2 regions of the Gottfriedia acidiceleris genome follow, and region 1 is predicted to be linked to the other one. Evidence: a T-box and tRNA genes for the amino acid it is inferred to sense, from the RefSeq annotation. Region 1 holds a T-box; the other holds one or more tRNA genes.
The links. The T-box of region 1 lies ahead of asnS (asparagine--tRNA ligase). A T-box ahead of a tRNA ligase gene usually reads a tRNA of that ligase, here a tRNA-Asn.
Positions count from the first base shown of each region.

Region 2: it encodes a tRNA-Asn, which carries the amino acid that the T-box ahead of asnS (asparagine--tRNA ligase) is inferred to sense. The anticodon was not compared.

Region 1 is NZ_CP096034.1:1,764,753-1,771,990, forward strand. Features, by position in the region: gene MY490_RS08490 (processed acidic surface protein) at 1-128, opposite strand, end outside; gene MY490_RS08495 (CDGSH iron-sulfur domain-containing protein) at 278-487, opposite strand; gene MY490_RS08500 (GNAT family N-acetyltransferase) at 684-1,271, shown strand; gene MY490_RS08505 (iron-containing alcohol dehydrogenase) at 1,330-2,493, shown strand; gene MY490_RS08510 (alpha/beta hydrolase) at 2,531-3,448, opposite strand; gene MY490_RS08515 (zinc ribbon domain-containing protein) at 3,469-3,714, opposite strand; T-box leader at 4,360-4,598, shown strand; gene asnS (asparagine--tRNA ligase) at 4,650-6,041, shown strand; gene MY490_RS08525 (YqkE family protein) at 6,222-6,476, shown strand; gene MY490_RS08530 (4-hydroxyphenylacetate 3-hydroxylase family protein) at 6,743-7,238, shown strand, end outside.
Region 2 is NZ_CP096034.1:243,303-250,540, reverse strand. Features, by position in the region: gene MY490_RS01355 (SIS domain-containing protein) at 50-1,063, opposite strand; gene MY490_RS01350 (amino acid permease) at 1,168-2,538, opposite strand; gene MY490_RS01345 (TIM barrel protein) at 2,562-3,383, opposite strand; tRNA gene MY490_RS01340 (tRNA-Leu) at 3,605-3,687, opposite strand; tRNA gene MY490_RS01335 (tRNA-Lys) at 3,701-3,773, opposite strand; tRNA gene MY490_RS01330 (tRNA-Gln) at 3,897-3,971, opposite strand; tRNA gene MY490_RS01325 (tRNA-Gln) at 4,113-4,187, opposite strand; tRNA gene MY490_RS01320 (tRNA-Asp) at 4,755-4,830, opposite strand; tRNA gene MY490_RS01315 (tRNA-Val) at 4,843-4,918, opposite strand; tRNA gene MY490_RS01310 (tRNA-Glu) at 4,928-5,002, opposite strand; tRNA gene MY490_RS01305 (tRNA-Ser) at 5,010-5,100, opposite strand; tRNA gene MY490_RS01300 (tRNA-Asn) at 5,108-5,182, opposite strand; gene MY490_RS01295 (SprT family protein) at 5,266-5,718, opposite strand; gene cmpA (cortex morphogenetic protein CmpA) at 6,021-6,131, shown strand; gene MY490_RS01285 (Tex family protein) at 6,121-7,238, opposite strand, start outside.

The DNA.
Region 1 (7,238 bases):
TGTTTTTGAGTTAGGTCGATACTAACTAAATAAGTTTTTAATTCATTTGCATTTGGCGCTGCATATGCAGTTACGCCTGGTACTACTAATGCTGCAGATAAAACGACTGAAGCTAATACCTTTTTCATATTAATTCCCCCTTAAAAGTGCATTTTCTAAATGTAAATGTGATTAGATCAGATCAGTTTTATGAATGATTCAAAGGTTATAAGGTATGAGGGCATAAGAAAGCCGATTATTTAGAATTGCTCAATAATCGGCGCCAGAAAAATAAAATTTATTCTGTTTCTTTAGGAGCTCGAACGACAGATTCGAATTTTCCTTTATGAGTACCGTCACAATATGGTAATTTACTTGACATGCCGCATCGACATAATGAGAAAGCTGCTTTTTGCGGATATGTATTCCCTTCAGCATCAACTAGCTCAACAGTACCAGTCACACGTAAAGGACCATTATCTAAAACCTTAATTTGAACATCAGACATATTAAATTTCCTCCTACACATCTTAGAATTATTATATATTACATTTATATTAAAATAAATGGGTGATTTTAATAAAGTATTAATTTTTAACATGAAATTAATATGGATTTAGTATAAAATGAAAAGGTTGTTTTTTTTATACTAAAAAGGCGTTAAAGCTAAACTAAGAAAAATTTAAGTTAAGGAGTGACAATTCATGATTCGAATAGCAAAAAAAGAAGATGCCAAACAAATTGTCCCTCTAATTGTACAAGCGATTGAAGATATTGTATTTATGCTAACAGGAACATCATCATATGAACAAGCAACACCAATTTTAGAATATTATGTTCAATCAGAACAAAATAGACTAAGTTACCATAATTGTTTAGTTAAAGAAATTGAAGGAAAAGTAGTAGGAGTGATTATAGCCTACCATTCCATGGAACTATCTGTACTAGATCGTGAAATGCTTGAAATAATAAGTCGAAATTTAAATATCGAAAATGTTAAAGTTGATAAGGAAGCAGATGATGAAGATTTTTATATTGATACATTGTCAGTGCATCCAGATTATCAAGGCAAAGGAATTGGAACTGAATTATTAAAAGGATTACTTTCTTTTGCCAAACACAAAGGGATTTCACGAGTTTCATTAAATGTAGATCAAGACAAAACTTCTGCTCGCCGTGTATATGAAAAAGTGGGATTTAAATATGAGAAAGTTAGATTTATAATGAATCATTCATACGATTATTTAGTGTTCCCAATTAATGAAAAAATATTCGAAACAAAAGTCGTTTAAGATGCATCCTTTCGATTGTTTAAGTTAAAATTAAGTTTGAACAATAGGAGGGATACATATGAATTTTTTTACATTTGCAAATCCAACAGAATTAATATTTGGTAAAGATAGTGTACAAAAGTTAAAAGAAAAGGCTGCTAGCTTTGGAAAGAATGTTCTACTTGTATACGGTGGTGGAAGTATTAAGAGAAATGGCCTATACGATCAAATAGTAGGTATTCTAAAAGAAGCTAATAAAACGGTTTATGAACTAAGCGGAGTTGAACCAAATCCGAAATTATCAACAGTTCATAAAGGTATACAAATTTGTAAAGACGAAAATATTGACTTTATTTTAGCTGTTGGTGGTGGTTCTGTAATCGACTGTACAAAAGCTATTGCAGTTGGTGCGAAATTTGATGGTGAAATTTGGGATATTATTACACGTAAAGCATTCCCAACAGATGCATTAAAATTTGGAACAGTATTAACTCTTGCAGCAACTGGTTCAGAAATGAACGCTGGGTCAGTTATTACAAATTGGGAAACAAATGAAAAATTAGGTTGGGGAAGTAAATTTAGTTACCCAACGTTTTCAATCCTAGATCCTCAAAATACATTTACAGTTCCTCGTGATCAAACAGTTTATGGATCAGTGGATATAATGTCACATGTTATTGAGTCATATTTCCACCATGGAACGAATACAAAAATTCAAGATCGTTTCTGTGAGGGAATTTTAAAAACAGTTATTGAAACTGCTCCAATCGCAGTAGAGAAATTGGATGATTATCAAGCGCGTGAAACGCTATTATATAGTGGAACGATGGCATTAAATGGAATCTTAAGTATGGGTGTCCAAGGTGATTGGGCTACACATAATATTGAGCATGCAGTTTCTGCAGTAACAGATATTCCACACGGCGGAGGATTAGCGATTATTTTCCCTCATTGGATGGAATATGTAATGAGCGAAAATGCTGATCGTTTCTGTCAATTTGCAGATAGAGTATTTGATATTAGGCAAGAATCAATGTCAAAAGAAGAATGGGCATTAGCTGGTATTAAAGCTTTACGTACATTTTGGAACTCTATCGGTGCGCCAAGTCGTTTAAGTGAATACGGTATTACAAAAGAGCAACTACCTGAAATGGCTGCTAAAACGGTTAAATATGGTCCATTTGGTAACTTCAAAAAATTAGATCAAGAAGATGCATTGAAAATTTTAGAGGCAGCTCTTTAAGAATAGAAACTGGGCAGAGAAAAACTCTGTCCAGTTTTTATATTGAATGATGGTTCACGCCAATATTATTTAAAAAAGATGAAACAATTGAATAGTAATCATCTTTGTTTTCATTTAAACTCATAGCGTGTGCACCATTTTCAGCAATGAATAGTTCTCTCTTATTTTGATTTTTCGCTTCAAATAATTTAATTGTATGTGTAAATGGAATATAAGGGTCTGGTTTACTATGAACAAATAAAACGGGATTTTTAATATTATGTGTTGCCAGTAAAGGGGAAATATCTTTAATGAAAAATCCATTCCGAAGCTTTAACCAAATGCTAGAAACTGGAAGGATTGCCCATTTAGGAAGTTTATAATCCATTTTCAAACGATATGTAAGCTGTTCCTCAAATGTAGAGAACGCGCAGTCTGAAATATAGAAAGCTGCAGAATCCTCAACAAAACCAGCATATTGTAACATTGTACATGCTCCCATAGACTCCCCATGAATGCCAAGAACAATCTCACCTTTTAAATCCTTTAAATAGTGAACAACAGATTGTAAGTCATATTTCTCATAATATCCATAGCTAGTTGTCTGTCCACCTGACTCCCCATGTCGTCTATGATCATAAGTAAGTACATTAAAGCCAAGCTTTAAAAATAGCTCAGCGTATTTAATTGAGTTATTCTTATTAACCGTTACACCATGTGTAATAATGACCCATTTATTCGTATCAAAGGACTCAAACAAGTATCCCTTTAATTCATACCCATAACGGGATTGAATAGAAAAGGGCTGTTTTTGAACAGAACGATACAATCCTTCATCAAATCGGAAATTTTCCAACTCGCGCTGATAAATAAACTCAAGTGAATTTGTTTTCATAAACAAAACTTGCTGCGTAAAAAAATAGCCAACTCCAATAAAATAAATGAGAAAAAGAACAGCCACAACAAGCCAAATCATCATAATAGAACCATCACTCTCTATCCAAAAAGAATATCAAGAATTGTAGTTAACTCACCACGTGTTTTACCTTCTAAAATTGAAGGATTATAAACCTCAACAAAACCGCAATTTAAACAAGAAACAAATAAAAAATGATTATAATCAATATCTAGTAACTTACTCAAACCTGAACCCGACATTGATACTTCTTTAGTTTTAGCCTGTGTGTATTTACATTTCGAACAAACAAACCTATCCTTTAACAATTCTTCTGCTCTAGCCATAAGTAAAAGCCTCCTTTATAGTAAAGTGTATCATAGGAAAAAGAAAATTTTGAAATTTAGTTTTTGACAATTAAATCAAGTAATTCGTTAAAACATAATGGGGAAATTGAAATAAAACTTTCTTTAAAGGGTTTATAGTATATGAATAATACATTTAAAATTAAATAGGAACAGTGAACAGTGATAGTTTATTTTTAGGAGTTTACACATGTAAGCTCTTTTTTTGTGCTAAAAAACAATAAACATCAAAACATGATAAAGTAACAAACAAAATAACTATACATAGAATAGTAATATACTTTGGACAATCATTCATTTTATTAACTGTGTTTTCTTGATGAGCTGAATGAATATAAATATCAGCAAATTTTGTTTTTGTAATAGATTTCAAATTATAGGTAGTTTTTAAAAGTTAGGAAGTTGCAAAAAATGATGGACTAATTGGTCGATCATTTTTTAATTTTCGCTAGTTAGGAATGGGTTTGTAAAGGCTGAAGTCAAAAAATGTTGTGTAGTATATAGATTCAACTAAGTTATGGTGTTTAAAAGTAGAGAGTCAAATGAATATATTTTGGGGGACAACTAGACAAGAGATTATAATTTATGATAAATTATACAAGAAAAATTCCTTTAAAAACTACATATTTTAAATCGATGAAAAGGAAAGTAGTTTTTGCTATATTCGATAGCGAGCTAGGGACGGTGGAAGCCTAGTGATGAAGCATGAATGAAGAACACCTTTGAGTTCTAACCGAAAGGGATCTCTTAAGTAGGCTTAGACGTTACCAGCACGTTATTAACTGGGATAAGCAATGTTAGCTTTAAAGTTGGTCATATTATGACAATTTGGGTGGTACCGCGGAAGTTAGTCTTTCGTCCCTTTTATAGGGATAGAAGGCTTTTTTTATTGGAAAATTAACATAAGGAGGCTAATTATGATAAAGACTGTAGTAAAAGATTTATACAGAAATCAAGAAAATTTTAAAGACAAAACCGTTCAAATTTCAGGATGGATTCGCACTCTTCGTGACTCTAAAACAATAGGTTTTATGGAGTTAAACGATGGTACATTCTTTAAGAGTGTACAAATAGTATTTGAGGACAATCTTGAAAACTTCAAAGAAATTACGAAGTTACCGATTAGTTCTACTGTTTTAATAGAAGGTGAATTTATTCCAACTCCGGAAATGAAACAACCTTTTGAAATTAAAGCGACTAAAATTGTGATTGAAGGATTATCAGATACAGATTATCCATTACAAAAAAAGAGACATTCTCTTGAATATTTAAGAACAATTGCACATTTACGTCCAAGAACGAATGCATACTCAGCCGTTTTCAGAGTAAGATCACTTGCATCATACGCTATTCATAAATTCTTCCAAGAAAAAGGATATGTATATGTACATACACCGATTATTACTGGAAGTGACACAGAAGGCGCAGGAGAGATGTTCCGTGTGACAACAATGGATCTGAACCAACTTCCAAAAGCTGAAGGCGGAAAAGTGGATGATGGCGCGGATTTCTTCGGCAAAGAAACGAACTTAACTGTAAGTGGCCAATTAAATGGTGAAGCTTATGCCCTTGCTTTCCGTAATGTGTATACATTTGGTCCGACTTTTAGAGCAGAAAATTCAAATACTGCACGACATGCCGCAGAATTCTGGATGATTGAGCCGGAAGTTGCTTTTGCAGAACTACCAGATATCATGGATCTTGGTGAAGACATGGTTAAGTTTGTCATTAATTATGTATTTGAACATGCACCTGAAGAAATGGAATTCTTTAATAGCTTTATTGATAAAACACTTATTGAGAGATTAAAGAATGCATTAGAATCTGACTTTGGTAGAGTTACTTATACTGAAGCTGTTGAATTATTACAGAACTCTGGTAAAAAGTTTGACTACCCAGTTGAATGGGGAACAGATTTGCAAACTGAACATGAACGTTACTTAAGTGAGGAAATTTACAAGCGACCTGTATACGTAACTGACTATCCGAAAGAAATTAAAGCATTTTATATGAGAGCGAATGAGGATGGAAAGACAGTAGCTGCGACAGACTTATTAGTTCCAGGTATTGGCGAATTAATCGGAGGAAGTCAACGTGAAGAAAGAGAAGACATCCTTGTAGAGCGAATCAAAGAACTTGGTATGAATGAAGAAGATTACTGGTGGTATTTGGAGCTTAGAAAATACGGTGGTACAAAACATTCTGGTTATGGAATTGGATTTGAACGACTTGTTATGTATTTAACAGGAATGAAAAACATCCGTGATGTAATACCATTCCCACGTACACCAGGAAATGCAGATTTTTAACGATAAAAATGAACAATAGGATGCTGCGGCATCCTATTGTTTTTATGAAGAACCAAAAGAATCTGAGTTTTAGCATTTGAAAAAAGAGAAATAGTATTTTTATAATATAAGCAAAGATGAAATACTTCACTTTCTACTATAAATTAATGATAATATAATGGAAATGGAAGGTGATATAAAATGAAAAAAAGAAAACCACAGCAGCCTGTAAAACCGGCGTACGAACAGAAGGAAAAAATATCATTAGGATCATTAATGAATGAAGAAATTCTTCAAAAATTAAAAAATACAAAAAAACAATTGCAAGAAAATGAAACGAAGATAAAAGAGGAAGAAGAAGCACGTATTAGTGAAGAAAAGAGATTACGTGAGAAAAATAAATCATTCGAAGAGTTATTAAACGAGAGTAATATCTCTTGGAAGGACTTTAAATAAGACGCGAAATAGCGTCTTATTTTTTTTGCACGTGAAAAAAATTAATTTAATCATTTTTTTATAACAAATTTCATATTGTGAAATTTTTTGATTGTTCTAAATTTTATAATTTTTTATAGTGAAATTAAGTTAAATAACGGTAGTAGGTGGTGTGAATAATTTAAGATAGTGAAATTGATCTTTTTGAAAGCGCTTTAAAAAATTTCCGAATTCGATTTAAAAAACAAATATTAAAAAATTACATATCGGAGTGGAGGAATTATTAAATGGGTATTCGTACAGGAGCGCAATATATTGATGGACTAAGATCTAGAAAGCCAGAGGTATGGCTAGGTGGAGAAAAGGTAGAAGATATCGTAAACCATCCAGTTTTCAAACAACCGATTCTAGAGATTGCAAAATTATATGATATGCAATTTGATCCAGCTTATCAAGACAAAATCACACATATTTGTGAAGAAACTGGTGAACGAATTTCTAATGCATTTTTAGTGCCTAAGTCATCTGAAGATATTAAAAAGCGTGGAGATTTGTTCGAAGCATATGCAAAGTCAACATTTGGTTTAATGGGAAGAACACCAGATTTCTTGAACATTGTCTTAACTTCAATGGCAAGTAATTCATGGTTTTTAGATAAATATAATCCAGAGTGGTCAAAAAATGTCCAAAATTATTTCAAATTTGTTCGTGATAACGACATTTTCTTAACGCACGCTATTATTAACCCACAAAATGATCGCAGCAAGCCATCTTATGAACAAA
Region 2 (7,238 bases), 1.5 Mb from region 1:
CTTTTTAATCTAAGAAATGAGCACTACCATGTAGTGCCCATTAAATTTTTTAATATTCTACTTTGCGGTAGTATCTTCTTAGGTCTAATGAGTGGTTTCTTTCTCTTTCAAGGTAAACACTAATTCGACTTAAAACAGCCCAGTTAATACTGACAGAAAAGTGTTTTCTAAATTCCTCACTAATTCCTGGCAATTCAAATTCCTTTGTATCAATAACAGTTAATTGACTCGTGATTTTTTCAGCAAACCTTTCAACACGATCCATCAACGGTCTTGTTTCATCTTCACCTTTAAGTAAAATAACACTAGTATCTTCAACCACTAACTCAAGCGTACCATGGAAAAACTCCGCTGCGTGGATAGACTTTGCATGAATCCATTGCATTTCCTCCAATATACACATCGCGTATGAATACGTGTTACCCCATAAGTTACCAGAGCCTACCATCATATGATAATCTGTATCCTTATGTTTAATAGCAAATTCCTCTGCCTTTTTATCATAGTCTTTTACGGCAGCTAAAATCGCTTGTGGCAACAAGGAAACTTCTTTTGTGAACTGTTCATATTGTGGAAATTCATTGTTATTATACATGAAGCGAAATACTACCATGTACAGCAGCATAAAGAATGTATCAAAGGAATGTTTTTCCGAGCGAGTTGTAATACAGTATTCTACTACTTGTGTTAATGGAGTATTCGGCTCCGCTACTAAAGCAATTGTAGTAGCCCCTCTTTCTTTACAAAACTCTGCCGCTGCAACAGTTTCTTGTGTTGTCCCTGAAACTGAGGTGAAAATACATACGGAATTCTTTGTAAAATGCTTATTGTTCATGACCATAAACTCGGCTGCGATTTCGGCATGTACATTGATCGTTGAGTTTGATTCTATAATATATTTATAAGGATACATCATTGCAATAGTTCCGCCAGCACCAATAAGGAAAAGATTGCTGTAACCTTTTTGACAGATTGAATCGACGATATCCTCAATTTTACTTCTAAATGCAAGTCCTTCTTCTTCAACAAGTTTTAAAAATAACGCTTCATCAAATTTTAACATGGTGAGATCCCCCTAAAACATATTTGTTATGTCTTGTATTATAATTAACTATAACAAATAAAGCAATCGCTTTTTCAAAAAATTAAGAAGCTAGTAAAAGTTCACTAGCTTCCTGAAATAATTGAATTCTTCTTTGTTACTAGATTACCGTCATTTTTCTTATTGGGCCCATAGCGTTTTTCCCAGTAAAAGTAAACAGGTAGTCCAGTAGCGATAACTATGAATGCAGCTACCATCCCTTGCCACGGAGCCCAAGTAAACGTACCCCAAGCAAGCCAAGAAGCTCCAATTATTGCTAAAATAGTCGTTAGTCTCCACATTGGCATCCTGTAAATCGGGTTATAGTCCTCCCTTTTACGGCATTTATAAACCGCTACAAAATCCAAAATATTAATCACTAATTGAATTAATGTGAAATAGCCTAGTAAAGTCGTTAAATTGGTTGCAAAAACTAGAATACATGCATAGGTAACTTGAACAATAATTGAAAAACTTGGTGTTTCATACTTTGGATGGACACGAGCAAAACGCTGGAAAAACAGCCCGTCCTTCGCCATAGCGTACTCTAATCTAGGCTGAAACATGATACAGGAACTTAGTGATCCTAAAATAACTATAATTGCAGTAATCGCAACAAACGAAGAAGCAATATGAGATAGTCCTGGTATATACTTAACCGCATCAGAAACAGCTGCACTAGAACTCATCAATTTGCTAAAAGGCATTAATCCAATTACGCAGACTGCTAGCAAAGTATATAAGATTAATACAATAAAGACAGAGCTAATCAATGCACGAGGTAGCGTTTTTCCAGGATTTTTAAATTCACCTGCCATAAAACAAATGGCGGCCATACCGGTATATGCCCAGGTTGTGGCAGAAACGCCACCGATTAGACTTGTTTTTACCGTTTCTCCATGAGGCGTATAGGAGAAGTTCCCCACGTGCATATACATTAACCCTAGAACAATAACAATAATGAATGGAATGATTTTCACGGCTGTAATAATCACTTGAAATAGCCCGCCCTCTTTTACACTTCGATAATGAATAGAAGTTATGATTAAAATTATCGCAACCCCTAACAACTTGCCAGCAAATCCAGAGAAAAATGGGAAAAAGCTTGCCAAGTATGAAACTACTGCTAGAGCCATAATAGAAATAGATGGTGGATCAAGCGCCCAGAATGTTGCCCATCCATATAAAAAGGCTAATGGTCTCCAGCCTGCTTTATTCAAATAAACGTAACCGCTTCCATTTTCAGGATAAGCAGTCGACAATTCAGCAAGAACCATTACTTGCGGAATAGCAATAATACCACCAATAATCCATGCTAAAATAGAAATAGAAGGGGTTCCCGCTGCTTTTGCTACATCACCAGACGAGACAAAGATACCTGACCCTACGGTCGTACCAACAGCAATTGCTAATGCCGACCAAAATCCAAGCTTTCGTGTAAGCGTAGTATTACTCATAAAGGCTCCTCCAAATTTTTAGATTATACAATTCCTAATTCATTTAGTTTCACTAAGGATTTTTTAAAAGCATCTAATGGATTTTGATAATAAGTTGACCCCATAATTTCAAGAGTGCATGCCCCATCGTATTGGTGCTTTTGCATGCTTTTTACATATTCTCTCCATTGTAAATTACCATCATCTAAAGCAAGATGGGAATCTGTCTTGCGATCACCATCTACTAGATGAAAATGACATAACTCAGGAAGCAATAAAAAATAATCATCTGGTGTTTCACCCGCCAGGTTCATTGCAACGGTATCAATCATCCCTTTTAAAAAAGGGGACTTTATTTCTTCAATCATTCTCTTTAATCCCCGCGTATTAATAATTAAATTAGATTCAAATTTTGTTAATGGTTCTAGTGCAAGAGTGATACCCTCGTGCTCCGCCACCTTTGTAATTTGATAGATTGATTCACTTGCATATTTCCACGATTCTTCTTTTGTTAGAGAAAAATCACCTATCCCTGAAGTAATTAGCATCTTATCCGTCTCCAATTCCACAGCAGAGTGAATATTTTCAATAAAATAATCAATACTCGTTTGTCTCCAATCCGGATCTGAAGCAGCAAGATTGTAAGGATAAATGCATTGTTCTGGAGTATAGCAGACTATTTCCATACTTCTAGCTTTAATTTCTTTCTTTATCTCCCTCAAATTGCAAAGCAAGTTTCTATAAACATAGAGATGTGGTTCACCAGCCCATAATTCAATGCTACTGATACCTAATTGATCCATACAATCCAAAAAATATTGGATAGGATAATGCTTGAACGTAATATTCATCCCTGCTATTTTAATTGATTACCCCCTTTTTCTTAAAGTCATTTGATTTGTTATGCTTTGTATTATAATCAAGAATAACATAAAATACAATAAATTTTAAAAATTTTTAATATTCGATTTTAATTCCTACAAAGTCTAGTACCGTGACCAACCAGTCTATAAAAGTAAGCCAATTTTTAAACACAAAAAAGGCCTCTACATTACGTAGAAGCCTTGTTACTATATATATAATTTGATGCGGCCGAGAGGACTTGAACCTCCACGGAGAAACCTCCACTAGGCCCTCAACCTAGCGCGTCTGCCATTCCGCCACGACCGCGAATAAACAAAAGTGAGCCATGAAGGATTCGAACCTTCGACCCTCTGATTAAAAGTCAGATGCTCTACCTACTGAGCTAATGGCTCGTAATAATTAAAAGTAATTATAACTAAATACAATATATCTTTAAACCAACTTACTGTCTACACGATCGCGTCTAAGATAAAAACAATTCCCCTTACCTTAAACATATTAATAAAAAACTAAAATGGCTGGGCTACCTGGATTCGAACCAGGGCATGACGGAATCAAAATCCGTTGCCTTACCGCTTGGCTATAGCCCAATGAATTATCATCACGAATCTACTTCTTAGAATAACCTTCGTGAACCCGCACCGCAGGATTTTTTTTTATGTTGTATTGTTAATACCTCTCGAATTACTCCTCAAGATAAAAAACAATCCGACATCCTTACAAAAAACAAATGGCTGGGCTACCTGGATTCGAACCAGGGCATGACGGAATCAAAATCCGTTGCCTTACCGCTTGGCTATAGCCCATTGATTTAGCATCATGAACTGACTCCTTCGAATTAACTTCATGAACCTGCACCGCAGGATTTTTTTTTATGTTGATTGCTTTTACCTCTCGAATTTACTCCTCAAGATAAAAAACAATCCGACAATTTTGGAATTCATCTTTACCTAAAGACGAGTAACTTTCATGAAGTTCCACCGCAGGATTTTTTTTATGTTGTATTGCCCTATCTCTCGAATCAGCTCCTCAAGATAAAAAACAATCCGACAATTTTGGAATTCATCTTTACCTAAAGACGAGTAACTTTCATGAAGTTCCACCGCAGGATTTTTTTTATGTTGTATTGCCCTATCTCTCGAATCAGCTCCTCAAGATAAAAACAATCCGACATTTCAATATTCTTCTTATTGTAGAATACGAATTAACTTAATGAACCTGCACCGCAGGGTTTTTTATGTTGTATTGTTCTACCTCTCGAATTTACTTCTCAAAATAAAAAACAATCTGATATTTCAGCACTAACTCCAAACATCCACTCTTACTATTTTTCTCCAAATAAAGAAAAAAATACTACAATTTGTAGTAATTAATGGCGGTCCCGACCGGGATCGAACCGGCGATCTCCTGCGTGACAGGCAGGCATGTTAACCGCTACACCACGGGACCATATGTAGTTAATGGTGGAGGATGACGGGCTCGAACCGCCGACCCCCTGCTTGTAAGGCAGGTGCTCTCCCAGCTGAGCTAATCCTCCAGGTTAAAATGGTGACCCGTACGGGACTCGAACCCGTGTTACCGCCGTGAAAGGGCGGTGTCTTAACCGCTTGACCAACGGGCCTTATGTATGGCAGAGAAGAAGGGATTCGAACCCTCGCACCGCGTAAACGATCTACACCCTTAGCAGGGGCGCCCCTTGAGCCACTTGGGTACTTCTCTATAATAATGGCTCCGCAGGTAGGGTTCGAACCTACGACCACTCGGTTAACAGCCGAGTGCTCTACCACTGAGCTACTGCGGAAAAATACTAATCTTTTCATCAAGTACTGAAACGTGATGACAAGTATTAATATAAACTAAATACATATTAGATGTCAACACTATTTATAATAGTTTTAATGGACTTTTGCATAATCCACATACATAGCGGCTTATGTCCACTTTTCTTTTTCTTAAGAAAGCTTGCCCACATACTGAACATCTATATTTATACTTATAAGAATGCGTTCTTTTTTTTATTGAGTTTAGTGGTTTACAATACCTAGGAGCACCTACCTTTTTTAATAGCTCTTTAAAATCTCTATCTTCATGCTTATAGCCTTTCTTCATAATATGAAGATGATAATGACATAGCTCGTGTAATATGATCCCCTTTAACTCTTCAATTCCGTGTTCTTCATAATAAAACTTATTTAATTCGATATTACTTGTTTTTAATAAGTACCTACCACCAGTTGTCCTCAATCTAGTATTGAAAGAAGCTTGGTGGAGAAATGGTCGATCGAAATAAGTGATTGATAGTTCTTCAACCAGTTTTTGTATCTCCTCATTATCCATTTATGAATCGACATCCTTTTTTTCTTCTTTATTCTAACTGAACAACTCACAAATTCTTGGGTATGCGCATACATTAAACTTACAAATGAGAATTTCAAAAGATCTTATTAGTACGATTTATGCTAAATGGGCTGCTCTTAGTAAATCTCTCTACAACGGCGTAATTATTACTATTAAAATGAACAATTCAGTTATCCTTTTTATACAATGTATCGGAAGGTTACCCCTCACTCATTTATTTCATCGCCCATCCTCAAAAAAAGATGGGCGAAGATTTTTAAGTTGGAGGTTTTATCATGGTAATGCCTAGTTGGCTTAAATCTCAAATGCAAAAAGCGTTTTATGAAAAAAACCGTTATCAAATTAAATTATTGAATCAATGTTGGTTTTATTATCAAAAAATTAAGCTTTGACGATTTCTTTCGATTCAATTGGTAGCATAGATAAACCTACTCTTTGTTTCTTTTGGTCTACATCAGCAATCCATACTTTTACTACTTGACCAACCGATACAACATCAAGCGGATGCTTAATAAATTTGCTACTCATTCTAGAGATATGAACAAGACCATCGTTCTTTAGTCCAATATCAACAAATGCACCAAAATCGACTACGTTTCTTACTGTTCCTTCAAGCTCCATCCCTATTTTTAGGTCTTCAATTTGAAGAACATCTTGGCGAAGGATTGGTGCTGCTAATTCATCTCGTAAATCTCTTTCAGGTTGCATTAATGATGCTAAAATATCTTTTAGCGTAATTTCACCAATATCAAGTTGCTCTGATACTTCTTTTAAATTAATCGTTTTTAGCTGTTCTTTCAATTCATTTGAACCAATTTGACTAGTTGAGAAATTTAATTGCTTTAATAATTTTTTTACTTGTACGTAGCTCTCCGGGTGAATACTTGTACGGTCTAAAGGCTCATCTCCTTCTAGAACACGTAAAAATCCAATACATTGCTCATACGTTTTTGCGCCTAATCTAGGTATTGTTTTAAGCTCTTTTCGGTTTGTAATTTTCCCTTTTTCGTCACGGTAATTAACAATATTTTTCGCTACTGTTTTGGACAAGCCCGATACGTATTGAAGTAATGAAACTGATGCTGTGTTTACATTTACACCAACTTGGTTAACAGAAGTTTCAACAACAAATGATAATGATTCATTTAAGCTCTTTTGAGATACATCGTGTTGATATAATCCTACCCCAACAGATTTCGGATCAATTTTTACTAGTTCTGCTAACGGATCTTGTAGTCGTCTTGCAATAGATACTGCACTTCGTTCTTCTACTTGGAAATCAGGGAACTCTTCTCTTGCTAGCTCAGATGCTGAATAAACACTTGCGCCAGCTTCATTTACGATTACATAATAAGTATTATTTTTCATTTCTTTTAAAATTCCAGATATAAACAGCTCTGTTTCTCTCGAAGCTGTACCATTTCCAATTGCGATCATTTCTATTTTATATTTTATAAGAATATCTTTAATTTTTGTAACTGCTTGTTCTCTTTTATTTC